One region of the Bacillus sp. OTU2372 genome, then DNA from elsewhere that is predicted to be linked to it. Evidence: a T-box and tRNA genes for the amino acid it is inferred to sense, from the RefSeq annotation. Region 1 holds a T-box; the other holds one or more tRNA genes.
The links. The T-box of region 1 lies ahead of proS (proline--tRNA ligase). A T-box ahead of a tRNA ligase gene usually reads a tRNA of that ligase, here a tRNA-Pro.
Positions count from the first base shown of each region.

Region 2: it has a tRNA-Pro gene. The T-box ahead of proS (proline--tRNA ligase) is inferred to sense a tRNA for this amino acid. The anticodon was not compared.

Region 1 covers NZ_JASATK010000004.1:233,206-248,684, reverse strand. Annotated here, with positions in the region: gene AAHB15_RS10635 (GNAT family N-acetyltransferase) at 1-356, shown strand, start outside; gene AAHB15_RS10630 (Nramp family divalent metal transporter) at 565-1,869, opposite strand; gene selB (selenocysteine-specific translation elongation factor) at 2,153-4,036, shown strand; gene AAHB15_RS10620 (TerD family protein) at 4,248-5,711, opposite strand; gene AAHB15_RS10615 (efflux RND transporter periplasmic adaptor subunit) at 6,120-7,070, shown strand; gene AAHB15_RS10610 (ABC transporter ATP-binding protein) at 7,070-7,780, shown strand; gene AAHB15_RS10605 (ABC transporter permease) at 7,758-8,924, shown strand; gene AAHB15_RS10600 (response regulator transcription factor) at 9,013-9,684, shown strand; gene AAHB15_RS10595 (sensor histidine kinase) at 9,694-10,959, shown strand; gene AAHB15_RS10590 (PepSY-associated TM helix domain-containing protein) at 11,156-11,719, shown strand; gene AAHB15_RS10585 (cupredoxin domain-containing protein) at 11,761-12,654, opposite strand; gene AAHB15_RS10580 (hypothetical protein) at 12,773-12,901, opposite strand; T-box leader at 13,004-13,222, shown strand; gene proS (proline--tRNA ligase) at 13,328-14,758, shown strand; gene AAHB15_RS10570 (GNAT family N-acetyltransferase) at 15,017-15,479, shown strand, end outside.
Region 2 covers NZ_JASATK010000033.1:165-15,643, forward strand. Annotated here, with positions in the region: rRNA gene rrf (5S ribosomal RNA) at 1-28, shown strand, start outside; tRNA gene AAHB15_RS27170 (tRNA-Val) at 36-111, shown strand; tRNA gene AAHB15_RS27175 (tRNA-Thr) at 271-346, shown strand; tRNA gene AAHB15_RS27180 (tRNA-Leu) at 446-530, shown strand; tRNA gene AAHB15_RS27185 (tRNA-Gly) at 568-639, shown strand; tRNA gene AAHB15_RS27190 (tRNA-Leu) at 647-732, shown strand; tRNA gene AAHB15_RS27195 (tRNA-Pro) at 772-848, shown strand; tRNA gene AAHB15_RS27200 (tRNA-Ala) at 868-943, shown strand; tRNA gene AAHB15_RS27205 (tRNA-Met) at 967-1,043, shown strand; tRNA gene AAHB15_RS27210 (tRNA-Ser) at 1,071-1,163, shown strand; tRNA gene AAHB15_RS27215 (tRNA-Tyr) at 1,178-1,262, shown strand; tRNA gene AAHB15_RS27220 (tRNA-Trp) at 1,267-1,340, shown strand; tRNA gene AAHB15_RS27225 (tRNA-Leu) at 1,365-1,449, shown strand; tRNA gene AAHB15_RS27230 (tRNA-Gly) at 1,470-1,543, shown strand; tRNA gene AAHB15_RS27235 (tRNA-Ile) at 1,559-1,632, shown strand; gene mutM (bifunctional DNA-formamidopyrimidine glycosylase/DNA-(apurinic or apyrimidinic site) lyase) at 1,764-2,573, shown strand; gene AAHB15_RS27245 (helix-turn-helix transcriptional regulator) at 2,792-3,439, shown strand; gene AAHB15_RS27250 (pyruvate, water dikinase regulatory protein) at 3,456-4,271, shown strand; gene ppdK (pyruvate, phosphate dikinase) at 4,274-6,943, shown strand; gene AAHB15_RS27260 (YbxH family protein) at 7,053-7,244, shown strand; gene AAHB15_RS27265 (DEAD/DEAH box helicase) at 7,627-10,203, shown strand; gene dacB (D-alanyl-D-alanine carboxypeptidase/D-alanyl-D-alanine endopeptidase) at 10,366-11,835, shown strand; gene AAHB15_RS27275 (deoxyribonuclease IV) at 11,929-12,771, shown strand; gene AAHB15_RS27280 (CBS domain-containing protein) at 12,855-13,577, shown strand; gene AAHB15_RS27285 (hypothetical protein) at 13,691-14,407, opposite strand; gene AAHB15_RS27290 (DsbA family oxidoreductase) at 14,613-15,335, shown strand; gene AAHB15_RS27295 (hypothetical protein) at 15,400-15,479, opposite strand, start outside.

The DNA.
Region 1 (15,479 bases):
CCCCCTTAACAGAATCCATCGAAGATTTAGGAGCTTGTGATGAAACATTTTTAGGGTATTTTGAAGGGGAAACCCTTGCAGGTGCAATCTCCTATACGGTTAAGGAACATGAATTGACGATTTGCCGCATGGTCGTTCATCCGAGCCATTTTAGGAAAGGAATTGCCCAAAAGCTGCTGAAAAAAGTAGAGGAACAGAACGAAGATATATCTGTTTTATATGTATCAACAGGTAAGGAAAACCCTCCCGCTAAAAATTTATATTTGAAAAATGGTTTCCAATTTGTTTCTGATCAAGAGGTGGTACCTGGTTTATATATAAGTCATTTTATAAAGGAAAAACACCAACCTAAGTGAGCTGGTGTTTTTCTTTTTTATCGTAGGAAATTATAAAATTTTCGCTTGTGGATAACTGTTAATAAAAGGACTGTCGACGTCCAGCTACAGCGCCTAGCCCCTCGAGGTCATAAGCCACTTAGGGAATGAAGGCAAAGAACGCCCTCTTTCCCTAAGCGTCTTATGCTTGTCGGGGCTGTTCAAGGCGCTTGCGCTTTTGTTCTTTCGTTTAACCCATCAAAACCTGCACAACCATCCAAATGTTTAAGCCAAGGATGATTAAGGCAAATAGGGAAGATAGAACAGTGGTAATTCTTTTATTCGTTAGCACGCCCATTAAATCCTTCCTCTGAGTAAAGTAAATCAGCGCAATAATAGGAAATGGAAGGACAATGCTTAGGATTATCTGGCTAATAATAAGTGTTTGGGTTGGATCGACGCCAAGCGCAACAATAATAACAGTTGGAAGCATGGTTACTAACCGCCGAATCCATAACGGAATGCTAAAGCCGACGAACCCCTGCATGATCACTTGACCGGCCATCGTTCCGACCACTGAGCTTGAGATACCGGAGGCAAGCAAGGAAATTAAGAAAACACTAGCAGCAGCCGAGCCTAAAAGAGGTGTAAGCGTATGGTAGGCTGTTGTTAAATCGGCAATATGACTTTGCCCGGTTGTATGAAATACGGATGCAGCCATATACATCATGGCAAGGTTAACGAAGCCTGCAAGTGTCATGGCAATAATAATCTCTTTTGTACTAAACTTTTGTATTTTAATCTTTTCAGTATCATTTCTTGGTACAATTCGATTCTGGGTTAAGCTTGAGTGTAGATAGATCGCATGCGGCATAACCGTAGCTCCAATCACACCAACCGCAAGCATGATACTTTCATTATTGCCGAGCCATGGAACGACACTATGATAAGCGATTTGTGAAAAATCAGGCTGTGATAGTATCGTTTCTACTAAGTAACATAAACCAATTAACATCGCGAAAGCCGCAATAAACTTTTCTAACGGCCGGAAGCCGAATCTTTCAAGCATTAATATTAGATAGGTAACAATACCAGTTATAATAGTAGCGTATAACATCGGAATCCCTGCAAGTAAATTTAAAGCAAGAGTCGCACCTAAAAATTCAGCCAGATCGGTCGCCATAGCAGCAAGCTCCGAAACAACCCACATAATTATCGTTAACCATTTTGGCATCCGATCACGACATATTTCAGGTAAACTCTTTCCAGTAGCGATTCCAAGTTTACCTGACATGTTTTGTAGAAGCATCGCCATCAGGTTCGCTAAAACAATGACCCAAAGCATTTTATAACCAAAACGGGCACCACTTTGTATATTGGTTGCAAAGTTTCCCGGATCTACATAAGCAATTGATGCAATAAAGGCTGGACCAAGGAATGGTATTAAAGCCCGAATCCCTTTTACTTTTCCATTTATGGCATCTCTTGCAGCAGAAACCGTCTTAAGTTCTGCGGCCCGAGCCTTATCAACTGCAAGTGAATTTGTTTGACTCATAAGACACCATCCTTTCTCAATTTGTTTTTCGTAGGCGCAAGGTTTGTTCGCTAATCAACAAAAGTTGCACTCGTGCAAATTCTTTAGATTTATTATAATAAATTTTATAAAATTTGTGTATCTTTTTGCCTAATTAGATGAAATTTTTTTAAAAAAAAGAAATTATAAACATACCAGGAGATCACTGGTTGAACGAGTATTCATCTGTCTAAAAAAGTTCGCTTGAACAAATATGTTTTTAAGGCTACAGTAGTATGGTAGAACGATTAAGAAGGTGTTTATCTTGGAAAAACGTTATTTTACGATTGGGATGGCCGGCCATATTGATCACGGGAAAACCTCATTAACGAAAGCATTAACCAATGTTGATACCGACCGTTTAAAGGAAGAGAAGGAACGGAAAATTTCCATTGAGTTGGGTTTTGCGCCCCTTTATGAAGACCAAGAAATTCAAATATCTGTTATTGATGTTCCAGGTCATGAACGCTTTATCCGTCAAATGATTGCCGGGGTAGCCGGGATTGATTTAGTTGTTCTTGTGGTAGCAGCGGATGAAGGGGTTATGCCGCAAACAAAGGAGCATCTCGACATTTTAAAATTTTTAGGTGTGAAAAATGGTATTATCGCCATTTCAAAAATAGACCGGGTAGACGAAGAGTTTATTGAATTGGTGAAAGATGACATTTTAGGAGAACTTACAGGGACTGTTTTTGAGGATGCCCCCTTTGTTCTAGTTGATAGTTTATCCAAAAAAGGCATTGATGAAATAAAAGAATTAATTATAAAAACCTTAAAGGATCAAGAAATGCGAGATGCAAAGGGGGCTTTTCGTCTGCCGATTGATCAGGTGTTTACTGTCAAAGGGCAAGGGACCGTTGTACGCGGGACTGTTTATGAAGGAACGGTGGAAGAGGGACAAGTTCTTAAAATCATGCCAAAAGGCCTTGAAGTTAGGGCAAGGCAAATTCAGGTCCATCATCATTCAGCTCAGAAAGCCTACGCTGGGCAAAGGGCAGCAATTAACCTATCAAATGTATCAAAGGAAGAGCTCGAACGAGGTGCTGTTTTAGTTTCCTCCGAGCATTTTATTGTGACCAAAACAGTAGATGTTGCGATTCGCGTTGTCGAGGATCTTGAACATATTGTTAAGCAGCGGATGCCTATTAAGCTTCATATAGGAACCGCCGAGGTAATGGGCCGGATTGTTTTCTTTGATCGTAATGAGATTAAAGAAGAAAATGGGGAAATTCTTTGTCAGCTTCGGCTTGAAGAGGAGATTCTGACAAAGCGGGGTGACCGTTTTATCCTGAGACGCCCAAGTCCTCAAGAGACAATTGGCGGAGGCTGGGTGATCGACCCGAGAGCAAATAAATATCGCTTCGGAAATGAGACGATTGAAGAGCTTGAAAAGAAGAAAGCAGGAACACCAAGGGAACGAATTACGGCTGCACTTATGGAAGCAAAAAGCCTCACTCTAACTGAATTAATAAAACGGACGGCACTGGATGAAACGACCTTAACAGACCATTTAACTAATCAGGAATTTGTTTTATATAATGGCAAGGAGTATACACTTACACTGTTAATTGATGCAATTGAAGAAGATATTTTTGACCAACTCCAAGAATTCCATCAAACTCATTCGATGAAGCCCGGGATCAATAAAGCGGAACTCTTACAGTCCCTGCAAAAAAGGTTCCCTAAATCATTGCTTGATGTTGTTGTAGAAAATGGAATAAGCAATGGGGCGTTTAAGAGAAAAGAACAATTTGTATCCCTCACAACATTTGTCCCACATGTGCCGAAAAGTTGGGCGAAGCGGACAGAGAATCTTCTTCATGATTTGAAGAAGGATGGACTGAAGGTACGCTATCTAAAAGAATATTTTTCTGCAGCAGGTATACCTGATTCGATCGAATATGATTTAAGAAAATTTCTTGAAGATCAAAATTCACTCGTGCAACTTGACGATCAATTTGCTTATCATGGGGAAGTATTTATGGAAGCAGTTGAAAAGCTTCAAAGCGGAACGGGAGCAGAATTCGATGTCGGAGCGGCAAAGGATGTTCTCGACCTATCGAGAAAATATATGATCCCATTTTTAGAAAGATTGGACGCAAAAGGTCTTACCAAGCGTGTCGAAAATAAACGGGTGTGGAAAAAATAATCTAGAAAAGCCTCCATTCACATTAGGATTGGAGGCTTTTCTTTAATAGGTAAGAAAGTATAAAAGATTATACCTAGAGAATTGTCCAGCTCCAGCGCCTAGCCCCTCGAGGTCACAAGCCAATCCGTCCAAAAGGTTAAAGAGCAACCTTTCGGCCGGCTCGTCTTGTGCTTGTCGGGGCTGACCAAGGCGCTTACGCTTTTCTTATTGTCTACGAAAGAAACTCAGCTGGATTTAAGCCAAGCTCTCGGCAAATGTCAGTAACCATTTGCTGTTCATTTTGATCAAAGTTTCCATCAGCATAACCGATGGCGATACAGTATCGGGCAACTAATCGAGCTACTTCAGGTTTTGTCCTAATTTTTCCGAGGGCACGAAAAGCTTCTGCACGGCCCATCATTCGGTCATTTTCCATCCTAGATACAAAGAGATTGAATTTTTGAATAACTTTATTTGTATCAAAAACGCGTAATTCCTCACTTTGATGAACAAATTCAATCATTTTTTGCCGCTCTGCTGGATCTAAATAACCATCAGCCATGGCCACTAAAGCACAAGCGGCTGTCACTGCGTCAAGAAGGTCTTGACTTTTATAGCGATTGAACAATTCTTGAGCCCTTCTTTTTTGATTATTAGCCCATTCTACATAATCTGTTTGTGATGGAGACCATGCATTGCCGCAATGATTACAAGTGAACTTTAATTGGTTTTTTCCAATAAAACCGCCTAGTAACCCAACAGGTCCAAGGATTAACCCGCCGATTGCGGCTTTGCCTAGACCAAATCCTTTTTTCCCTGTTCTCACATTAGCTGAATGGCAGCGAGGACACACAATCTCATCTCCAACGTAAGAAGAAGGGCTGGAAATAGGGGAAGCAGACTGTGTCGACTGGGGATACCCATAGGCAGGCTGACGGTGAGTCGATTCGGGCTGAAGATGAACACGCTGTTGATTCCCATTTTGGTTTAACTGGCTCTGCTGGTATGGATCAGAGTTTGTTTGGTTTAGTTGATATGGATTATTTTGACTCGTGTTATTGGCATGATTTCTAGAATCCTGCTGGTAACTTGGATCCAGAACCTGTGTATTTTGCGGAGGGTCATCAACTGTTACACCGAAGTTCTGGCATAATGCTCCTAGACCTCCTTGAAAACCGCTGGCAATCGCATTAAATTTCCATTCCCCGCTATGACGGTAAAGTTCTGCCGCAACTATGGCGGTTTCAACTGTAAAGTCTCTACCAAGGTTAAACCGCAATAATTCTTCATTAGTTAGTTCATTAAAAATACGAACATAAGAATCTGAGATTTGTCCAAAATTTTGCCGTTTTACTTGTGCGTCATGGATTGTGATCGTAAAAGCAATCCTGTGAATGTGGTCAGGAACCTTCTTTAAATCTATTCTAATTTGTTCATCATCACGTACACCTGAACCAATTCGGTTATCGCCGCTGTAAATAATGGAACCATTACCGCCAGAAGGATTATTATAAAAAACGAAATCTTGATCGCTGTTTACTTTCCCCGATGGTCCTAATAAAAAGGCCGAGGCATCCAAGTCAAAATTAGAACCAAGCTGGCTAATATTCCAGCCTAGCCCGACAACCACATTTTGCAGGCCAGGGTGTGATTTCGTTAAATCCACCTTTTGCCCTTTGCTAAGTGTTACACCCACTATTTTCACTCCTTATCCAAATTAGACACGTCCAGCTCCAGCGCCCAACGGCTAGTGTCCTTCGCTCTTTTCCCTACGATAAGTCAACACGAAAAGGCTAACGCTCTTCGTGTTGACTTTATCCCAGTCGAAGCGCTCCAGGCCATACGCCGCTATACGGGCGCTTCCGCTTTTGCTTTTATGTACATTATACCGGTAATTCTAAAAAGGGAAAAATTTCAAGTTTAGCTTTGTGAGAAAGCCGCTCTAGTAAGTACGAATGAAGAAAGGAAAAGTTTCAAGCAGGTAAAAGAAAAAAGCACACAGTCCGGAAATTCTCCTTCCATTATTCCTTTAAGGAAAAGTTAAGAAACAAAGATAATAATAGGCTTATTCAAATGAAACGATTATGAAAAGGAGCCAGCACAAATGAAAAAATGGATTATGATAGCAGTGGCTGCAGTAGTCATTAGTATTGCCGGTTATCAATGGTACGCAGCAAAAACTAGTGCCGAGACAACATCAGAGGTGCGGACTGCAGTTGCTAAAAAAGGCACATTAGATGTAAACATTAGTGGATCTGGATCTGTTCAGGCAGTGACCAGTCAAGATATCATGTCCACATTTAATAATGATGAAATTGATGAAGTATTGGTTGCAAGTGGTGAGAAGGTAAATAAAGGCGATGAATTGATTACATTTACGGACGGCAGTGATCCGATTACTACTGCTGCTGCTGGGAAGATAACAACGGTATCAGTAGCTGCAGGGGATAGCGTTACTTCCGGACAAGTTCTCGCCCATGTAACGGACTATAGTGGATTGCAAACAGCTGTTCAAATTGATGAACTAGATATTTCTAAAATCCAAAAAGGGCAACCGGTCAACTTGAAGGTAAGTGCATTCCCTGATGAGAAGTATACAGGAAAAGTAACGGATATATCCAAAGAAGGTATCTCTTCTAATGGTATTTCTACTTTTACGGTTACAATTACGATTGATAAAATTGCTAACCTTAAAGTGGGTATGAGTGTCGAGGCTAGTATCCTAACTGAAAGTAAAAAAAATGCCATTTATGTTCCACTAGATGCCGTCTATACGTCAAATGGAAAAAAATATGTCAATGTTGTTTCATCGGATGATCCTTCAAGCAGTACAAAGAAAACAGTATCAACCGGCATAGCAAATGAAGATTATGTAGAGATCACGGAAGGAATTTCAGAAGGTGAGACCGTACTGCTGCCAAAATTAGCTAAAGCAAGCTCTACGACCTCTACAACACAAACCAATACGCTGCAAAGTAGCCTAAGTGGCATGGGGGGAACGGGCTCGATGAAATCAATGTATCGTGGCACTGGTACCGGAAGGAGTGGACAGTAATGGCAAAACCGATCATGCAAATTAGTAACCTAAAGAAAGCTTATAGGTTGGGCGGCGAAATCGTCCATGCATTAAATGATGTTTCAATTGAGATTCAAAAAGGAGAATTTCTAGCGATTATTGGCCCATCAGGTTCAGGTAAATCAACGTTAATGAACATGATCGGATGTCTCGACAAGCCACAAACGGGAAAATATCTCCTTGATGGGAAGGATATCTTTAAAATGAATGACAATGAATTAGCGACGATCAGGAATCAAAAAATCGGCTTTATTTTCCAAAACTTTAACTTGTTAACTAAATTAACGGCGATCGAAAATGTTGAGCTCCCGTTATTATATGCTGGGGTATCCACAAAGGAACGAAGAGAGAGGGCAATCGAGGCATTAGATAAAGTTGGATTAAGAGATAGGGCAGGTCATTTGCCAACACAACTGTCTGGCGGACAGCAGCAGCGGGTTGCTATAGCTAGAGCACTTGCAGGAAATCCGGCAATTCTCCTAGCTGATGAACCAACTGGTGCCCTTGACAGTAAAACCAGTAAGGAAATCATGCAGATTATGAAACAATTAAATGAATTGGGCCATACGATTATCCTTATTACTCATGACCTAAACATTGCCAAACAAGCAAAACGAATGGTCAGCATCCAGGATGGACAATTACAGGAAAATGGAGGTGAACTCATTGGGCATCTTGCAATCCATTAAAATGGCTCTTAAAAGTATAAAGGGAAATAAACTAAGATCTATTCTCACCATGCTGGGCATGATCATTGGGGTTTCATCCGTAATCGTCTTGGTTTCCATTGCCCAAGGTTCTTCTAAAAATGTGACGAGTCAAATTAACCAATTAGGGACTAACTTATTAACCGTTAGTACATTTAACACGAATTTGACATTAACAGATGAAAAAATTAATGAACTTAGTAAAGTGGAGGGTGTAAAAGAAGTATCACCGGTTGTTACTGGACGAGTAAACGTTAAAAAGGACCGGACTACATCCCAAGTGACCTTGACAGGAACGAATGCGGCCTATTCAGAGGTGCGTGATACTAAAGTAAGTGCAGGACGATTTATCACTGATCTGGATATTGAATATAGGCAAAAGGTTGCCGTCATTGGTTCGACTACGGCCACAACTTTTTTTGGAACAGAAGACCCTGTTGGTCAATACCTGCAAATTGAAGGAACTTCATATAAAGTTGTCGGTGTACTTGTTTCAAAAGGAAGCTCAATGGGACAAGGTGGAGACAATACGATTATAGTCCCACTTAGCACGGGCCAGCGCTTAATTGGAAGTACTACGATTAGCACAGTATACTTAAAAGGAGAAAGCGAAGACCAGATGGATGCTGTTATGAATTTGGTTGAAACGAAAATGGCCTCCCTTTTCCCAGGGCAAACGGATTCTTATAGTGTCACAAATCAACAGGATGTCATGGACACGATGAGCTCTGTATCGGACACCATGACGTTGATGCTGGGGGGAATTGCAAGTATATCATTACTAGTCGGCGGAATCGGTATTATGAATATAATGCTTGTATCTGTTTCCGAACGAACAAAAGAAATTGGTATACGTAAAGCGATAGGAGCCAAAAGGCGAGATGTCCTTGTCCAATTCTTAATTGAAGCGGTTGTATTGAGCGGTGTCGGCGGGCTAATAGGGATTATCTCAGGGTTAGGTATAGGAAAATTAGTATCATCTCTATTTAGCTTAAGCGTCTCCTTCTCTACAAACGTTATCCTATTCTCGTTCTTGTTCTCGTTAGTAGTTGGAGTGGTATTTGGTGTATTCCCAGCAAATAAAGCCTCCAAGTTAAATCCAATTCAAGCATTAAGGTATGAATAATCGGGAAAATGAAGCGGTACGCTACTGTTGCGTCCGCTTCCTTTCCTATATAATGAAAGAATTCTATTTATTTTAAGGAGAGATAGAAATGCGTTTATTGGTGGTAGAGGATAACCTTTCTTTATTAGAATCCATCGTTCAACTTTTATCCGATGAATTTGAGGTTGATCAAGCTGCAAATGGGGAGGATGCTTTATTTTTAGCGATGCAAAATATCCATGATGTGATTGTTTTAGATGTCATGATACCTGAAATTGATGGCTTTGAAGTGCTGCAGACAATCCGGAAGGAAGGATTAAAAATCCCGGTGTTATTTTTGACAGCAAGAGACTCTTTAGAAGACCGCGTAAAAGGACTTGATTTTGGCGGGGATGATTATTTAGTAAAACCATTCCAAGCTGCCGAATTAAAGGCTAGAATCAGGGCGTTATTAAGAAGAAGTGGCAGCTTAACGACGGACCAAACAATTAAATATCGCGGCATAGAGTTATTAGGCAAGGAACGCGACATTCTTGTCGATGGAGAATCGATTAAACTAACAGCTAAACAATATGAGTTGTTGGAATATTTAATTCAAAATAAGGGAGCAATCCTAACAAAAGAACAAATTTATGATCGTGTATGGGGATTTGACTCTGATACAACCGTTGCAATTGTTGAGGTGTTCATGCACCATCTCCGCAAGAAATTAGAGCCGTTCGGCTACCATGCTGATATTAAAACCATCCGCGGTGTCGGCTACATGCTGAATGAAGAATAGGGGCAGCATATGTTTCGTCAAACACATATTCGACTTACATTTATCAACTCAATTGTTTTTATTGTTTTAATTAGTATACTAGGGAGCATTATTTATTTTTACACGGATAATAAACTATATCAGGATGTTAACCAATCACTAATGGAATCTGTCAATCATTTTCAACAGCCAATGGGGCCAGAAAATAAGCAAGCTGATAATCTCGACGGCAATGAGGCTGAACCAAAATTCATGCGAAGAGATCCGCGGATTACCACGCTGATCTGGGATGAAAAGGGTCAGCTATTGGCAGAGCAAGATCGTGGTACAGCGTTATTTCAGGATAATGCAAATCTCATCCGTCCAAAAAAATACGGCACCTTAGAGGATGTTGAAGTAGAGAACTTTACGTTTCGATATATGGCTTTCAAGGCTGAATTGCCTCAAATAGGGAAAATAACAGTCCAAGTGATTCGAAATGTGGATTCTGAAAAAGACCTATTAAACAGACTCATATTAATCATGTTAATAGGTTGTGGTGTGGGAATCATCTGTGCAGTCGTTTCGGGTTATTTCTTAGCTGGCAGGGCATTGGTGCCAATTAAAAAATCTTGGCAAAAGCAGCAAGAGTTTGTTTCCGATGCATCACATGAGTTAAGAACGCCGTTAGCAGTCATTCAGGCCAAAACGGATATCCTATTCCGCTCCCCATCCGCAACCATTCAGGAAAAAATATTAGATATCTCAACTATTTCAAAGGAATCAAGGCGGCTCTCCAAACTAGTAACCAATTTGCTGACTCTGGCTAGATCTGATTCCGATCAAATTGAAATGAAAAAGTCCACTTTTCAATTAGATGAGCTTTTATCAGAAATTATTCAGCAGTATGAAGATATAGCGTTGTACCAAGAGAAAACGTTGAAATTAGAGACGGTAGAGCCAGTTACATTTTTTGCAGATAAAGAAAGAATCCATCAATTGATTGTTATTTTATTAGACAACGCCATAAAGTATACAAAAGAGGGCGGGGAAATCTCACTTTCATGCACCCAGAGTCATTCCTCTATCTTCCTAAAAATAAACGATACTGGGATTGGAATTCCTGAACAGGACATTCCAAAGATTTTTGACCGTTTTTACCAAAGCGATAAGGCACGGACTGCAGCGGAAGGAACAGGGCTGGGGTTATCGATTGCAAAATGGATTATTGAAAAACATCATGGTAAGACAAAGGTTCAAAGCGTCCTTGGTCAAGGAACAAAAATTGAAATCACCTTTCCAAAGTCCCAAAAATAATTTTTGGGGCTTCTTTAAAATTTTGATTGTGTAAGAGATTATTGTTGTTTTTAACATGTTGATTGGAGCGAAGCGCCTGAAGCGGAAATCAACAGCCAAGTTTAAAACACAAAATCTTAAGAAAAACTTAAGGAAACCTCTTCATAATGTGCTTATCTACTTAAACAAGCTCATGATTTTGAAGGGAGAATAACAGATGAAGAACACCAGAAAAGCCCATTTATGGATTGGATTAATTGCGTCTATTTTTATCTTTATGGAGTCAATAACAGGTCTATTGATGAATGAACCGTGGTTAATCGGACAAATATCGATGGAAGGCGGAAAGGGCAATTTTCAATCAGGTCAAATGAATCAAAATCAATTTAACAACGGTCAAACTAATCAGGGACAAACTAAGCAAGGAATGACCCAGAACTCTGGACAAACTGCCGGTCAAACACAGGGGCAAAACGGCAATCAAAACCAAAAGTTTAATGGAAATGGCCAATTCCAAGGACATGGTAATTTTGGCGGGAATGGAAATTTTCCAGCGGGAATGACGATGAACAGAGAAGGAATGGGACAAACCTCCGCTATGGGCATCATCCGCGGTCTGCATGAAGGCAGAATTGGCAATACCGATATTAAATGGTTAATAGATTTAGTTGCGCTTGCCATGATCGCTTTAACAGGTACGGGAATCTATTTATCCATTAAGGTACTAGGTGCGGAAGCGAAACGAAAGAAACGCCAATCAGATATGTTAATCGAAATTTAATAAACAAAAGCACACGAGTCATGACCCGTGTGCTTTTTGGCTTACTCTACAATGATTTTCCCCGTAAACATTTGCATTCCACAGCTAAACGTATATTCACCTGTTTTATCTGGAGTGAATGAAAGTTTTGTCAATCTAGTTTTAAGGTTAATATTGTTAATGTTGAAATCCGGGATCATAAAGGTGGATAAACAGCTGCTGCTGTCTAATGGGTTCGTAATCTCAAGTTCAACGGGAATGCCTTGTTTGACTCTGATAATGTTCGGCGAATATCCTTTCTCAGTTACAAGCATTTTAATTTTTGGTGCCCTCTCTCCGGACACATCTACTTCAGTTTTGTCAGCCGTTTGACTGTTGGTTTCTTGTGTTGGCTGTGTTTGAGCCGTATCGTATTTACCTGGAATCTTTATCATATCACTGCTGTACATAAATAAGAATAATGAAACAAGGACAATGCCGCCTGCAATAATTGCAAAAGGTGAAAGTTCTTCAGTGTTGATTGAAAATTTGGCGTTCGTTGCCACCTGAATATAAATAATGACAAAGCCGATAATCACAACGTAAAATCCTAATAAGATTCCTAGTAAAATCGTCGGGTTGATATTTTGGAGGAAAAGACCAAGAATAGCCCCGTTTATCCCGCCCATTAACCCAGAAATGGCTCCCATTAATATCGCTAAGATGCCGACCGGATGGCCCGCTAAGAAACCAACCACAAAGCCAATAATTATGCTGATACCTACAGTCAGGAAGGTCTCACCAGATACAATCCCAATGATACTTCCGGCAAGTAAACCCGTGATCACAGCGATTACCATACTAATCAGGATTCCCGGAGTATTATTAAATTTGTTTTTATGAAGGTATACTAGAAAAATAGAATAGCCTGTGCCGATCGCCACAAATGCTGCTGAAATAATCGAAAATATATTCATGTTTCGTCTCCTCTTATGTGCCTTTATAATTAAACAACATAAGAGTATTATAAATTTAAATAATGGTTGGAAATTTGTATATTCCGTGATATATATGAACGTTTTATGACTCTTGGTGCTAGTCTTTGTTTTTATCTAATGTGTTCTTATAGATTCTTTTAAGGGCTTCATTTTGAAGTTTCATGTATTCGAGTAATATTTCTTTTTCTGCTTTTTCTTTTTCAAACTCATCCTTTTCTTTGGTCATGCGGCACCCCTTTTTGTCCTAAATTTGGTTTACTGAGTAAAATAATCCATAAATGATTTGACTTTTATTATAGAGAAATATATAATTTTTTCAAAAATACTAATTGAAACGATGATGGGGATTAGTAAAATGACTTGGTCTTACCAAGAGAGGAAACCAGTGGTGTGAGGTTTCTTAAGACATTCATTTGAACCTGCCTCTGAGTTCTGTATCGGATTATTGTTTGAAGATACATGCGGATAAAATCCGTTATCATGTGAGAGAGTTTAAAGCAATTGCTTTATGAATTTAGGGTGGTACCGCCAGACCTTGGTCCCTTTTTTAGGATCAGGGTCTTTTTGTATTTAAATAAGCGGAAATCCTTGTTTAGCGGCAAAGGCGCTGGACAATTCTTTCTATATTTTAAAAAAATAATGAGGTGTCAAAATGGCAAAAGAATTTGTAAAAGATGTAACCAGCATGGACGAGGATTTCGCCCAGTGGTATACAGATGTTGTCACGAAAGCTGATTTAATTGATTATTCAAGTGTTCGTGGTTCGATGATTATCCGCCCATATGGTTATGCATTATGGGATAATATTAAAAACGAGCTGGACCGACGTATTAAAGAAACAGGGCATGAAAATGTATATATGCCATTATTTATTCCTGAGAGCCTGCTTCAAAAGGAAAAAGACCATGTTGAAGGATTTGCTCCTGAAGTGGCCTGGGTCACTCATGGCGGTTCTGAGCCATTAACAGAACGCTTAGTCGTCCGCCCGACATCAGAGGTATTATTCTGTGAGCATTACAGTAATATCATTCACTCTTATCGTGATTTGCCAAAGTTATATAACCAATGGGCTAACGTAGTCCGTTGGGAAAAAACAACCCGTCCATTCTTACGTACATTGGAGTTTTTATGGCAGGAAGGTCATACTGCCCATGCAACGGATGAAGATGCAATGGAAGAAACGATTAAGATGTTAAATGTCTATGCAGCTATTTGTGAAGAGATTCTTGCTATTCCTGTAGTAAAGGGCCAAAAAACCGAGAAAGAGAAGTTTGCTGGTGCGAAAGCTACTTTTACAATTGAAAGCTTAATGCATGATGGAAAAGCATTACAATCCGGAACTTCCCATCACTTTGGTACAGGGTTTGCTGAAGCGTTTAATATTCAGTACACAGATAAAGAAGGTAAGCTGCAATACGTTCATCAAACTTCATGGGGTTTTACAACCAGAATCATCGGTGCATTAATCATGGTTCACGGCGACGACCGCGGTTTGGTAATACCTCCAAAAGCTGCTCCAACACAGGTCATGATTGTTCCTATTGCGCAGCATAAAGAGGGCGTGCTTGATTTTGCTTATGATTTGAAAAAGTCTCTAGCTTCTGTTGCTCGTGTTGATATTGATGCCAGCGATAAAAAACCAGGCTGGAAGTTCAATGAGTATGAAATGAAAGGGATCCCTGTTCGTCTTGAAGTCGGTCCCAAGGATATTGAAAATAAGCAGGTTGTGTTGGTTCGCAGGGATACCTTAGAAAAGGTTGTTGTTTCTTTAGACGAGTTAGAAACAAAGCTTGTTGAATTGTTAGATGATATTCAATCAAATCTTTATAATAAGGCGTTAAATCATCGTGAAGAAAGAACTTCGGTTGCGACTAATCTAGGGGAGTTAAAAGATACCCTTGAAGCTAAACCAGGGTTCATTAAAGCAATGTGGTGCGGTGATTTAGCCTGTGAAGAAAAGATCAAAGAAGATACTGGCGCAACTTCCCGTTGTATTCCATTTAAGCAGGAAAAAGTCGCTGATAAATGTGTATGCTGCGGTAAAGAAACAGATAAGATGGTTTACTGGGCAAAGGCTTACTAAAAAATATGAAGGCTCTTCCATTATGGGAGGGCCTTTTTTATATAATAGAAAAAAACGGGCATGTGAAGGCATCATGAGTTCATGAGGACAATACAAGAGAAGAAACCGCGCAACCTGTCCTCATGATACTTTTCAAAAAAACTTGGGTCGTAAATCTAGTGAATTTTTTGCAATAGATCTCTCAAATTGACACCTATAAAAAAGGGAAACTAAAGACCTATAGCGAATTTTAATCATTCAGAAGGGAGATGTACCTATATGAAACCAATCTTAATAGATTTTTCAGATGAAATTTATACTGAGAGATTATATATTCGAAAGCCGATGCCCGGAGATGGTAAAAAGGTGTTTGAAGCCATTCAGGCATCTTTAAATGAGCTAAAGCGATGGATGCCATGGGCCAATAGGGAGCAAACCGAGCAAGAGGTCGAGGCCAATATGCGTGATGCACATGCGAAATTTTTAACCAGAGAGGATCTTAGACTTCATATATTCAATCGGGAAACCGGTGAATTTATCGGGGCTTCCGGTTTGCATCGGATGAACTGGGAAGTACCAAAGTTTGAAATTGGCTACTGGATTAATACAAGCCTTAGCGGAAATGGGTATATTACAGAAGCAGCTGAGGCAATCACAGAATTTGCCTTTCAGGAACTAAACGCAAAACGCGTAGAAATCCGTTGTGATAGTAAAAATACCAAAAGCCGAGCAATTCCTGAGA
Region 2 (15,479 bases), on a different contig from region 1:
TCCCTGTGAGAGTAGGACGTTGCCAGGCTTTATATGGAGGATTAGCTCAGCTGGGAGAGCATCTGCCTTACAAGCAGAGGGTCGGCGGTTCGATCCCGTCATCCTCCACCATATACCTTGCCGGTGTAGCTCAATTGGTAGAGCACGACCGAATAAGCTTCCTGAATGAACTTCAGCATACTGACCGAGCTGCTACTTGAATAATCTTTCTGAGGTCAGGATGACGTTAACAAGACAGCGTATATGAATTTAATATTTTCCAAACTTTACGCCGGGGTAGCTCAATTGGTAGAGCAACTGACTTGTAATCAGTAGGTTGGGGGTTCAAGTCCTCTCGCCGGCACCATGCTTCTTACTTCTTCGAGTTACATCTGAGGATGCATACGCGAAATCCCGAAGGGAATTTAAGCATATTAAACTAGTTATTTTTTACTAAACTGAAAATGCGGGTGTGGCGGAATTGGCAGACGCACCAGACTTAGGATCTGGCGCCGCAAGGCGTGGGGGTTCGACTCCCTTCACCCGCACCAAGTTTTTTTACGAAGTAAAATAACTTATCATATATATGCGGAAGTAGTTCAGTGGTAGAACACCACCTTGCCAAGGTGGGGGTCGCGGGTTCGAATCCCGTCTTCCGCTCTCTTTTGCCGGGGTGGCGGAACTGGCAGACGCACAGGACTTAAAATCCTGCGGTAGGTGACTACCGTACCGGTTCGATTCCGGTCCTCGGCATCAAAGTTTTTTTGCGAAAGCAAAATAACTTTCATATTTCGGGAAGTAGCTCAGCTTGGTAGAGCACTTGGTTTGGGACCAAGGGGTCGCAGGTTCGAATCCTGTCTTCCCGACCATGAAGTTCTTATAGAAAATGGGGTCTTAGCTCAGCTGGGAGAGCGCCTGCTTTGCACGCAGGAGGTCAGGGGTTCGATCCCCCTAGACTCCACCAATTACTTCTTAAAATAATATAATGGCGGTGTAGCTCAGCTGGCTAGAGCGTACGGTTCATACCCGTAAGGTCGGGGGTTCGATCCCCTCCGCCGCTACCATTAGTATAAATATGGTTTACTAAAAATGGAGGAATACCCAAGTCCGGCTGAAGGGATCGGTCTTGAAAACCGACAGGCGGGTTAAACCGCGCGGGGGTTCGAATCCCTCTTCCTCCGCCATTTTTATATTCATTGGAGGGGTAGCGAAGTGGCTAAACGCGGCGGACTGTAAATCCGCTCCCTCAGGGTTCGGCGGTTCGAAACCGTCCCCCTCCACCACTTTAGGGGCATAGTTTAAAGGTAGAACTAAGGTCTCCAAAACCTTCAGTGTGGGTTCGATTCCTACTGCCCCTGCCATAATTTTTTTGATTATTAACACATGCCGATGTGGCGGAATTGGCAGACGCGCACGACTCAAAATCGTGTTCCGTGAGGAGTGTCGGTTCGACCCCGACCATCGGTACCAACTAGAATATTTATTCTGATGCGGGTGTAGTTTACTGGTAAAACCTCAGCCTTCCAAGCTGATGTAGTGGGTTCGATTCCCATCACCCGCTCCATAAGTTTTAAATTATGGGCCTATAGCTCAGCTGGTTAGAGCGCACGCCTGATAAGCGTGAGGTCGATGGTTCGAGTCCATTTAGGCCCATTAAAAAATGAATGAATCATACCGAACAGGATCCTGTTCGGTATTTTTTGTGTCTATAAACATTTATACTTCATTTTCTTTTTTGTTACGGGGAACGATACTAGGAAAATGGATTGTGGGAGGAGACCGATATGCCTGAGCTTCCGGAAATGGAGAACTATAAAAACCTGTTAAAAGACAAAATTGCGAATCAAGTTGTAACAGATGTTCAAATAAACCGTGATAAATCCATTAATATCAATCCTGACCTCTTCAAAAAAACGGTTCAGCACCAGCAAATCGTCGATATCAAACGTCGAGGAAAGCATCTCCTATTCCAGCTGAAAAATGAGCAAACACTTTTATTACACTTAATGCTGGGTGGATGGATGTTTTTCGGGACTGAATCGGAAAAACCAAACAGAACAATACAGGTCCGACTATCATTTGGACAAAATCATCTTTATTTTATAGGTCTACGGTTAGGATATTTGCATTTATATAATCAAACTCAAACAGAGGAAAAGCTGTCGGACTTAGGGCCAGAGCCATTGAATCCTGAATTTACCGTAAATGAATTTTTAAAAAGAATAGCTTCAAAACATGGCCGTTTAAAAACTACTTTACTCGATCAATCATTTATTGCTGGTATCGGGAATTGCTACTCTGCAGAGATATGCTTTCAGGCTGGGATCAAACCGACCAAGGATATTGACGACATTAATGATAGTGACCGAAGCAGACTTTATGATTCAATGAAAAATGTTCTTCAAGATGGGATTAAGCACGGTGGGTATATGGATAATCCAATCTTTAAGGGAGACACGTTAACCGGTGGGTTTAATAATCGTTGCCAGGTTTATAACCGCGAAGGTCAACCATGCTATCGGTGTGGCGCAACTATTGTTATCGAGGTGATTTCCTCTAGAAAAACTTATTATTGTCCTAATTGCCAGAGCTAAAAAACTCCTTACCGTATTAGGAATACACAAAAAAGGGCACAAACGATTTAACTTATAATCGCTTGTGCCTTTTTTATTTTGGCGTCAAAGGTGTAATTGTGTTTTTTTTAACAAATACCTATTTCCCTTTACACTTAAATGTTATATACTAAATAAAAATAAGTATAACACATTTAAAGTAATTACATATATTATATTATGTTAATAGGATAAAGGGGGTGGTGAAGATAAAACTTTCAAAGCGTCAGGACGAAATCTTGGAGATTGTAAAACAAAATGGACCAATCACAGGAAAAGAGATTGCAGACAAGTTGTCATTATCAAGAGCAGCATTAAGACCGGACTTAGCCATCTTGACCATGTCAGGCAATATCGATGCAAGGCCGCGTGTCGGTTATTTTTATAATGACAAATTTAAGGTTAAGCGCCAAGCGGAGAAAGTCCTGCATCATAGTGTCAATAATTATAAAGCGCACCCTATTGTAGTTGGTAAATCAACCTCCGTATACGATGCCATTGTCCAACTATTTTTAGAGGATGTCGGCACACTTTACGCGGTTGATTCTGATGGGCATCTAGCTGGGGTCATTTCTAGAAAGGATTTGCTCAGAGCATCATTAGGTAATCAAAATCTTTCGGAGTTACCAGTCAGCGTCATTATGACGAGAATGCCAAATATTATTACCATTTATCCGGAAGAAACCTTACTCGAGGCAGCAAAAAAAATGATCCAAAATCATATTGATTCGCTTCCTGTTGTACGAGAAGCCGACGAACAAAAGAATACATATTTGCTAGTGGGGCGAATTACGAAAACAACGATCACAAAGGCATATTTAGAAATGATGGATGAAAAATCAGACTAAGGGAGTGGCAGTAATTTTGGCAGAAAAAGAAGTGGTCTATGTGGTTTCCGACTCAGTTGGGGAAACGGCTGGGTTTGTTGTAAAAGCAGTTGCAACCCAATTTAATGGGGGCCAAGTTGATATTCGTCGTAATTCCTACGTGGAAGATTTTGAAGATATAGAGGATGTCATTCTATTAGCGATTAAGGCTAATTCAATAATTGCTTATACGATTGTTATACCAACCTTAAAAGATTATTTAGACCGCCGGGCAGCTGAAGAAGGCATCATGGCAGTTGATCTACTAAGTCCATTGATGAACGCTTTCGAAACCAAATTTAATAAGGAACCTCATCACCGGCCAGGACTAATGAGAAAACTTGATGAGGAATACTTTCGAAAAATAGAAGCGATTGAATTTGCCGTTAAGTATGATGATGGCCGTGACCCAAGAGGCATAACAAAGGCAGATATCGTTCTGATAGGTGTGTCGCGCACCTCCAAAACGCCGCTATCGATGTATTTGGCGCACAAGCGGTATAAGGTGGCCAATGTTCCGCTCGTCCCGGAAGTTCAGCCTCCGGAGGAGTTATTTCAAATACCAAGGAAGAATTGCATCGGGCTTATTATTTCACCTGATAAGTTAAATGAAATCCGCAAAGAACGTTTGAGAGCGTTGGGGTTAGCTTCACGTGCTAACTATGCCAGCTTTGAGAGAATACTAAAGGAACTAGACCATGCAGAAAAAATCATGAAGCGGGTAGGATGCCCTGTTATTGATGTCTCAAATAAAGCAGTAGAAGAAACAGCAGGCTTAATACTAGATATATTAAAAAAAGAGAGGAGCTTTTAGAGATGGAGAAATTTGTTTACTTATTTCATGAGGGAAAAGGAAATATGAGAGATTTACTTGGGGGTAAAGGGGCAAATCTTGCAGAAATGACTAGAATTGGCCTGCCAGTGCCATTTGGTTTTACCATAACGACTCAGGCTTGTAATGCTTACTATGAATCTAGCAAAACCATTCCACTAGAAGTGGAGCAACAAACACTGGAAGCACTTAGCCGCTTAGAGGAAAAAATGGGAAAAAAACTGGGTGACTCAGGAAACCCTTTATTAGTTTCAGTCCGATCTGGCTCTGTTTTTTCCATGCCAGGTATGATGGACACTATCTTAAACCTCGGAATGAACGACGAAACGGTAGCCGGTTTAGCAACATTAACCAATAATCCTCGTTTTGCTTATGATTCGTACCGCCGTTTCATTCAGATGTTTAGTAATGTAGTCTTAGAAATCGATACATTTTATTTCGAGCAATACCTAGAAGAAACACGTGAAGAGAAAGGGTATAGTACAGATCCAGAAATGTCTGCAGAAGATTGGCAGGAAGTAATTATTGGCTATAAGGCCATTGTCAAAAAGCATACAAGAAAAAATTTCCCACAGGACCCAAAACAACAGCTTTTTCTTGCGATTAACGCTGTCTTTAATTCATGGAACAATCAGCGCGCCATCGTCTATCGCCGCCTGAATAAAATCCCAGACCACCTTGGAACAGCCGTTAATATTCAAAGTATGGTGTTTGGCAATATGGGCAATGATTCTGGAACTGGTGTTGCTTTTACACGAAATCCTTCAACAGGCGAGCATGTACTGTACGGAGAATACTTAATAAACGCCCAAGGAGAAGATGTTGTTGCTGGTATTCGGACACCACAGCCCATCGCAACATTAAAGGAAGAAATGCCGGTAGTATTTAAGCAATTTACGGATACATGTAAAATTCTTGAACAGCATTATCAGGAAATGCAAGACATCGAATTCACGGTAGAACGCGGCAAGCTTTTCATCCTGCAAACCCGTAATGGGAAACGAACAGCGCAAGCAGCGATTCGAATTGCTGTTGAGATGGTTCAAGAAGGAATTATTGATAAAAAGACGGCCTTGTTGCGAGTAGACCCTGACCAATTGAATCAACTACTCCACCGCCGGATTGATGACAAATTTCAAAAAAATATTTTAGCTAAGGGATTGCCGGCATCACCGGGAGCAGCGACAGGTCAGGTAGTATTCGACGCAGATGAAGCCGAAAGTTTAGGAAATGATGGAAGAAAAGTGATCCTCGTTAGACCTGAAACAACGCCTGACGATATTCACGGTATCGTCGCCGCGCAAGCGATCTTAACTAGCCGCGGAGGAATGACCAGCCACGCTGCAGTTGTTGCACGCGGAATGGGGAAAGCTTGTATCTGTGGATGTGAGTCGTTAAAAATAGATTTACGAGCAAAACAATTTACCATAGGAGAAACGGTAGTAAATTATGGTGATATTATTACCATCGATGGTTCCACAGGGGAAATTATGCTTGGTGAAATACCAATGATTGACCCAGAACTTTCTGATGAATTCCAACTCCTTTTAGCTTGGGCTGACCAGGAGCGGAAAATTGGCGTTCGTGCGAATGCAGATAATCCGGAAGATGCAAAGAAATCCTTTGAATTTGGTGCTGGTGGTATTGGCCTATGCCGTACGGAGCATATGTTTATGGATTTGAAGCGGATTCCTATCGTCCAAAAAATGATTTTAGCGGAAAATTACAATGAAAGAATGGATGCATTAGGCCAATTGTTACCAATGCAGCAAGGCGATTTTGAAGGGATATTCGAAGCCATGCAAGGTTTCCCGGTAACCATTCGTTTACTAGATCCGCCCCTTCATGAATTTTTACCAGATAAAGAGGAACTGTTAGTAGAAGTGACAAAGCTTCAATTGACAGATCCTCAATCAGCAGACTTAAAGAAGAAAGAACAATTGCTTAAAAAGGTGCGTCAATTAGATGAATTTAATCCAATGCTCGGCCACCGCGGCTGCCGTCTTGGAATGATCTATCCTGAAATTTATGAAATGCAGGCAAAAGCCATCTTTTATGCTGCAGCAAAATTAGCTGAAAAAGGGCTGGAAGTGCAGCCTGAAATTATGATACCACTAGTTGGTCATGTAAACGAGTTAAAGCAAATGCGTCAATTAGTGATTGATGCTGCAGTTGTTGTTCAGCAAGAAACCGGTAAGTGTTTTAATTATACAATTGGTACGATGATTGAAATTCCACGTGCCGCCCTAACTGCGGATCAAATTGCAGAGGAAGCAGACTTCTTCTCTTTCGGAACCAATGATTTAACGCAAACCACGTTTGGATACAGCCGTGATGATGCAGAAGGCAAATTCCTGCAAGCGTATATTGAAACTAAAGTACTGCCGGATAATCCATTTGCTGTACTTGACCAAGATGGGGTTGGCAAATTGGTAGAAACAGGTGTGAAGCTTGGCCGTGCGACCAAACCGTCCTTAAAAACAGGGATATGCGGAGAGCATGGCGGAGAGAAAAGTTCGATTGATTTCTGTTACAGAACGGGTCTAGATTATGTCAGCTGCTCGCCATATCGTGTGCCGCTTGCCCGCTTAGCTGCCGCACAGGCAACCATTCGTCATGATCTAAATAAAAAAGAGGTATATACGACGGCTTAATAGAATAAGGAAGGGGATGTGTGTGTCGTGCACCATCCTCTTTCTTTTGCTCAAGGATGATATCATTGTTTTCAGCAAATACTATAAAAAAATGTAAAAGGGGATTAGTATGGGGGCAATTGAACGAAGTGGATACCGATTTGTACCAGAATATAGTGTCATCCAACAAAATGGAGCGATTCATGTGTATAATCGAGAGAGCTTTATTGAAGAAATCCAATTTCAGTTTTCCGGAAAATATCCTGAACTGGATCAAATCGAGGAATTAGTGGATGCATATTGTAATAAACATAATATTTAAAGAACGCTTGTTCGATAATTTGATTAATGCTATAATGAACATGCAATAGCATAGTTTTCTCAAGGGTGGACGGCACATCTCCTAATAGAAAGGGGGTGATGCTTTTGACAGTTTTTCAGGCATTGATGTTTAGCTTATCGTTTGCTAGTCTCATTGTCACGATTCTGTCCTTCCACAAAAAAAAATAATCCACCCTTGAGCCGGCAAGCAGAAGCGGTGGATTATGGTCCGTAACGCCGATCCCCAAAAAGGAAAGCAGCTATTGCATGACCGAGCCGTATTTGTCGTCATGCTCGGTCTTTTTTACTATACGATAATCTATACTCACATTATACATAACTTTGAGAAAAAAGGAAAATCAAATTTTCTAGGAGGGATGAGAATGAATAAATTAACATCTATTTACCCTCAAGCGATTGAACAGACAAAAGTCAAAATCTATGAAGATATCGATCGATACCTTGAAACCAAAGAGTCTCTGCCATCTTTCGAACAGTATTTAGTTGATCGTGGTCATTATAGTGAGCAAATATGGGTAAATGTCTGGTTGAACAAAGTAACAAACGATGTGCCTAAGAACGAAAAAAAGCAATTTTTAAGTGAACAAGGATTTGAAGTTCAAGGCATTGATCGGAAGCTCCTCAATAAACTTTTTCGTGATGAAATGAGAACCTATTTACCTTTTAATGCTATGGAATGGCTTCGAAAACAATTTGAAGCTCAGAAGGAAAAGTGGACTCACCGCTATCATGTTGCCAAGGAGAACTTCGTAAAGCGGGAGGAGCAGAAAAAACTAGAAGCTCGGAAGCACTCGATTCAGACGGAAATAGAAGATGTAGCTGTTGGTATCTTGGAAGATCAATACGAGCTCTTTTATTTATATGTTCGATACTTTGCAGCCAAACAGCTCGATGCTGACATAAAAAATAATGTAAAGTTCCAATCGGTTGATACCTTTGCCCTTGAAGAAAAATTGGTCGACCAGGGTGCATTTAATCCGTCTTCCTATACAACAGTTGCCACCTTTTTTGAGGAGCTAACAGGAGATATTCATAAAACCTTGCATTGGGGAAGGAGCTTCTATGAATATCAAACGTATTTTTTTGTCTATGAAAGCCTAATTTCCGATTATTTATCAGACCTAATACCACAGAAAGTACTGGAACAACTTCCGGAGGAACTTAAGGAAGATTTTTATGAAACCTTTCATGAAAAATTATCAGCATCCTTTGTTAAAGGAAGCATCGCACAGCCTTTATACGATGTAGAGAGTTATTTTATTGAAGATATTCAGCAGGAATATCTTATAGATTTATTAAAATTAGCAGAGATTCCGTTCGACGAGAAGATTCATTGGGAAATTTTTGAGAAGGATTACGAGGAACGGGAAGTAAAGAAAAAAGCGGAGCAGGAAGAATTGCAGCGCAAAAAAGAGGCAGAAGAACGGATGATGCGGGATATTTTTGGGGAAGAGTATGACCCTTCGTTAAGGATGAATGTCCGCTATGTTCTGCATATTGGCGAAACTAATACCGGAAAAACCCATCATGCGCTTGAAAAAATGAAGGAGGCGGCCAATGGTTTATATTTAGCACCGCTTCGCTTATTAGCGCTCGAGGTTTACGACAAATTAAATGCTGAAGGAATACCTTGTTCATTAAAAACAGGAGAAGAAGAAAAAATTGTTGCCGGTGCCGAGCATATCTCGTGTACCGTCGAAATGTTTCATGAAAAAGAGTATTACGAGGTTGTGGTTATTGACGAAGCACAAATGTTAACAGACAAGGACCGCGGTTTTGCCTGGTATAAAGCGATCACCAAGGCAAATGCAGCGGAGGTCCATATCATTGGCAGCCGTAATGCCAGAACCATGGTACTGCAATTATTAGGTGATGCTAATATTGAAATTCATGAATATAGCCGCGACACACCGCTGGAAGTGGAAAAGAAAGAGTTTAACATCAAACACGTTAAAAAAGGTGATGCCCTGATCTGTTTTTCAAGAAGACGCGTGCTTGAAACGGCCTCAAGGCTGCAAAATGATGGCCATTCCGTCAGCATGATTTACGGGAGTATGCCTCCAGAAACGAGGAAAAAACAGATTGAGCAGTTTAATACAGGAAAGACCAAGGTGATTGTCGCGACAGATGCCATAGGAATGGGATTAAATCTGCCAATCCGCCGAATTGTTTTTCTGGAAAATGACAAGTTTGATGGCACAAGAAGAAGGCTGTTAACTTCACAAGAAGTGAAGCAAATTGCCGGTCGTGCAGGTCGGAAAGGGATTTATGATGTCGGCAAAGTCGCTTTCACGAGTGATATTAAGAAAATGCGAAATTTATTGGAGCAGGAAGATGAACCGGTTCATACCTTTGCCATCGCTCCAACCAATTCTGTTTTTGAACGCTTTCAACGTTATTATCATGACTTGGGAACATTTTTTGAACTATGGGATAAATTTGAAAGTCCAAAGGGAACGAAAAAGGCCTCATTGTCAGAAGAAAAGTCTCTATATCATCTGGTTGCTGGGACTGAAGTGGAAGCTCGGCTTTCATTAATGGACTTATATGGATTTTTACACCTGCCTTTTTCAAAAAATGAATCATTGTTAACCAGACAATGGGAAGATACAATGTACGCCCTCATTGAAGGAAGAGAGCTCCCGGAGCCAGGTGTAAGGGAGAGAAGCTTGGAAGATTTGGAATTAAGCTATAAAGCAATTGGGTTGCACTTGTTATTTTTATATAGGTTAGGTCAGCGAACAGAAGCGATTTATTGGGAACGTCTTCGTGAGGAAGTGAGTGACCGGGTCCAAGATCGGCTTAAAACGGATATAAGAAAGTTTGTTAAAAAGTGCAAAACCTGCGGTAAAAAGCTGCCATGGGATCATAGCTTTCCAACCTGTGATGCTTGTCATGCAGCCAAGTATAAACGATATCGATATGGTGATGACTATTAAATCATGATAACGTAAATAGACTGTGAATTAATGAAATAACTAGACGCTAAATTAATCAGTACAGGGCGATGAACCTGAGTTCTTTTTGAGCTCGGGTTTAATTTGCAATAATCTGTAAAGAAAGGGATACACTCATAAAAAAAAGGAAGGCTGGAATTTGGTTTGATTAGATTAGTTAAAAATACTGTGATTATATTAACAACGATGGTTATTTCCATAACCCCCTACACACAGGTGAAGGCAATGTCTGGTTATGGAAATATGTCTCAGCAACTTAATCAAATCATTATGAAAGATCCGGTCTTACAAGGGGCCATTGCCGGAATAAGTGTCAGGTCTGCCGCAAACGGTACAATCCTATATGATTACCAAGGTGATGTCCGCCTACGGCCTGCTTCTAACATGAAACTATTGACAGCTGCCGCAGCTCTCAAGGTACTGGGTGAAAACTATACCTTTGCCACAGAAGTACAGACAGATGCAAAGGAAATCAAGAAAACCATTCATGGAAATCTATATTTAAAAGGAAATGGCGACCCGACATTACTTAAAGATGATTTTGACAATATGGCAATGGCGATTGAAAAACTCGGTGTAAAAAAAATAAAAGGAAATTTGGTAGCTGATGATTCCCGTTACGATCATGTTCGCTATTCACTCGATATGCCATGGAGTGACGAATCAACCTACTACGGTGCCCAAATTTCCGCTCTAACGGTCTCTCCAACAAAAGACTACGACTCAGGCTCCATTAAGATAAAGGTGAAACCCGGATCGAAAATCGGCGAAAAGGCTAAAGTAACGGTTACCCCGCAAAGTAATTACGTAAAAATTATTAACCGAACCGTAACACTAGCTGAAGATGGAAAAAAAAAGATGAAGATTGAACGGGAACATTCGAAAAATACAGTAACAATCGAAGGAACTCTTCCACTCAAAACTAAAGCAGTAAAGGAATGGATTGGGGTTTGGGAGCCAACCCGTTTTGCGGCAACACTTTTTAGACAAGCATTAGCTGATCATGGGATTACTGTTACAGGAAAAATTAAAACAGGTACAGTCCCAGAACAGGCAAAACTATTAACCAAACATCAATCTATGCCTTTATCGGAATTGCTTGTTCCATTTATGAAACTCAGTAATAATGTCCACGCCGAAATGTTAATCAAGGAAATGGGTATGGTGAAAGAAGGAGAAGGCAGCTGGGAAAAGGGGTTAGCGGTTTTGAAATCAGAAGTGGCAGAGTTAGGGATAAACCCGAATACGATGGTGATAAGGGATGGGTCCGGCATCTCACACGTTGATTGTATTCCCGCCAATCAACTTTCTTTAGCTTTATTTTCAGTCCAGAAGGAAAAATGGTTTCCAGTCTATTTACATGCACTTCCAGTCGCAGGTAATCCTGAAAAAATGGTTGGTGGTTCGTTAAGAAAACGCATGAAGGGTCCGAGTACGGCAGGAAAGGTAAAAGCAAAGACAGGTACCATTTCAACCGTTACTTCCTTATCTGGATATGTGAATACGAAAAGTGGGCAAACCATGATATTTTCCATCCTGCTAAATAACATGCTGGATGAAACAAAAGGGAAAAAAATTGAGGATACCCTAGTGACTATTTTAGCTAATCAATAATTTAAAAAATCAATAACCTTCTATCGTATAGAAAGCGCAGCTGGTGCAAAAAATATCCCTTATTATAGTGTACGGATGGGAAGGGAATAACTTATGATTTTCGGCAGTCATGTTAGCATTAAAGATGGATATTTAGGTGCTGCAAAAAGAGCGGTTGCTAATCAGGCATCCGCTTTTCAATATTTTCCGAAAAACCCAAGAAGCCTGACAATCAAGGATTTCGATCAAGAAGATGCGAAAAGCTGTAAGGATTTCTGTTTAGACCATCAGCTTTGTTCGGTTGCCCATACCCCGTATTCTACGAGTATCACCCCCTCAAAAGACAAACATGATCTAACGATTGCCTCTCTTCTTAATGATTTAGAAATAACGGACGCCTGCGGTTCGATTGGGGTAGTTGTCCATTATGGCAGTCAAATCAGTAAAATAGATCCGCTTGCTAGTTATCATTTAATGTTAGACATACTTAACAGTGTTCTTAGCCAGTGGAACGGCAGCTCTTTAATTCTAATAGAAAATAATGCAGGGACGAAGGGAGCACTTGGCACAACCATCGAAGAACTCGTCCAGATTCGAAATTTACTTGAGTATCCTGAGAAATTAGGCTTTTGCTTGGACACTTGTCATGCGTATGCAAGTAGTCTTTGGAATGGGGAAAATACCGAGGAGTTAATTGAAAAGGGTGAAGGCTTAGGGTATTGGGAACATTTAAAAGCAATTCACTTGAATAATTCCAAATATCCAACAGGCTCCAAGAAGGACCGTCATGCCAATATTTTTAATAACAGCAATGGATATATCAACGCGGAACAGTTGGAACAACTTGTTAAGTCACCTGTTTTGGCAGGAATCCCGTTAATCTTAGAAACACCTGATGATGAGGGGGTTAGCCACAAAGAGGAAATCAAAATGCTGAAACAAAAATGGGAAAAGTAGTTTCTTGAAAATTTTAAGTATTAATTTTACTATTAAAATAATGAATATATATAATAGCCTTTGTATTGAGGGAGTAGGGAAATATGTATAAAAAGCAGGGACAACTTTTGTCAGAGCGTTTTGAGGTAGCCTTCAATCAGGTTCATGATGCCTTAAGGGCTATCGTTCAAATAAATGATGAGAGATTCGTAGTATTAGTGAAAGTTGGGGCAAAAAAATATCAAATTATCGATACGTTTAAAAAAGATTTAGAGCAATATGCGAGGCTGAGAAATGCGATCGTCCATGAAAAAATGGAGGTGGGATTTTATATTGCTGAGCCGAATGCCAAGGATGTTCATCATATTGAAAAAATTGCCGATGTGTTAAACCGCCCTAATTACGCCCTAAGCATCGCTACCAAAAAGGTTGTTTATTTTGACCATCTGGACAGCATCTTACATGTGATGGATGCGATTAAGAAGTACGGTTATTCTAAATTCCCAATCTATAAAAATAATAATTGTATCGGCCTTTTGACTGCTGGCACCATCATGAAATGGATGGTGCAGAATATGGAAAACGGCATGGTAAATCTATCAAATATTCTTGTTGCTGACATCATGGAGTTTGAAAAAGAACATTCGCTTGAGATTGTTGCGAAAGATTTGAATATTTTTGAAATAGAAAATATTTTTGAAAAAGCCCATAAAAAGAAACGTAAAATCGAAGGCGTGATCATAACTGAAAACGGAAAAATGGATGAAGTTCCCTTAGGGATCATCACTGCCTGGGATCTGATTCAAATTGATTATACAATTGATTAAACTTGGGGAAGGCGGAAGTCCATTATTTAGACTCGACCAACCCCAAGCCCTTTCTATATGGTTTAACGATAAAAAAACGCATGGCAAATCACCATGCGTTTTAGGTTATTTAATTAAAAGTCAAACTCGCTTAATTGGTCCATGTGGCTGGCAATCATGGCAATTATGGTAGACGCTTCTTCTTTGCTAAAAATAAAGTGGGATTCGTCCTTGATCAATTCATCATCAGTGGTCCAAATACGGTTAACTCGTTTTAGCACACCATCACCAGTTTCCTGCACAACCCCAAACTGATAAGTTACCTCCACTTCGTCTTCGTGCTTGAAAGCAGTCACTTCAGGTGTGGACCAGTCAACGTCAATTTCCTCAAAAATATCATCTTCATTAATTTGTTCCGCTTCATAATATTCTTCGTCTATGTCGTCTTCAGTGGTCTCGCAGTCTTCCTCATCAAATACTTCTTCTGACTGAAGATAGACCCCATCATCAGTATAATGGTCATCGCCATTGATGTAGTCATGGAGGCTTGCATGCACTTCATCGATAATCTCCTCAATATCTGAAAGGATGATTTTCGCCGTGTGTCCGCTGTCAACATCGAAGCTATCGACGTAAAACTCTTCATTCTGCGGATCAAAGAAAAGTGTGCAGAAAAAATCACGATCGAGCTCTTCTGTATCAACATCTGCAGTGTCTACAAAGAACTCAATCCTTGGATGTTTGGCAGCTCTTTCAATGGTCATTTGACCAACTTGATCATATTCTTCACAAATTGACTCTAGGTGATCTTGCAATTCAGCACATACTCTGTCAAACCATTCTAACGACATCAAACATCCCATCCTCTCAAGGTTATCGGGGTTATTATTTCCAACCATCAACTATTTATGTTTATATTTACATTATTATGGAGGAAATCACTATCCAAGAGAAAAGAAATAAACCTTTAGTAAACTTCGATGAGCACATTGTATTGGTTTTTAACTTCTTTATGATACTATGTAGTAACTTACCAATGAATAACGAGGTGTAAATATGAAAATTGAAGTTTGGTCTGACTATGTTTGTCCGTTTTGTTATATTGGAAAACGCCGCTTAGAACTGGCGTTAGAACAATTTCCACATAAAGAGCAGGTTGAGGTAGAATTCAAGGCCTTCGAACTAGATCCTAATTCCCCTACATATAATGGGGAAAGTATTCATGAGGTATTGGCTAATAAGTATCGAATGAGTGTTGAACAGGCAAAACAAGCCAATCAAAATGTTGGAAACCAAGCCGCAACTGTCGGTTTAACGTATAATTTTGATGGTATGAAGCCAACCAATACATTTGATGCCCACCGCTTAGCGAAGTTTGCTAAAACGAAAGGGAAAGCTGCGGTCGTTTCTGAAAATTTATTGCAGGCTTATTTTACTGAGGCAAAAAATATTGGGGATTTTGACACATTGGCAGACATTGCTGAAGCCTCAGGATTAAACCGCCAAGAGGTATTAAATATCCTTCATGACAAAACCGCTTTTGCCAATGAAGTCCGTGCTGACGAGGCAATAGCCCAGCAATACCAAATTGGCGGGGTACCGTATTTTATCATTAACTCAAAGTATGCCATATCTGGCGCACAACCACTGGAAACATTCATGGGTGCCTTACACAAGGTTTGGGAGGAAGAAGCACCTAAACCGATGTTTCAGGATCTGTCAACCGAGCAGGATGTCAGCTGTACGGATGGAAACTGTATAATTCCTGAAAAAGACTAGATGGGGTATAAGGTTATAATAAAAATGGGAAAGGCCCATTAGATCCTTTCCCATTTTTATTGGATTACCACGTTTCTATGGGTCTTCTTCTAACTCGATATTCCCACATATTTCCACCATACCAACAGATTTTTGTCTGGGTTT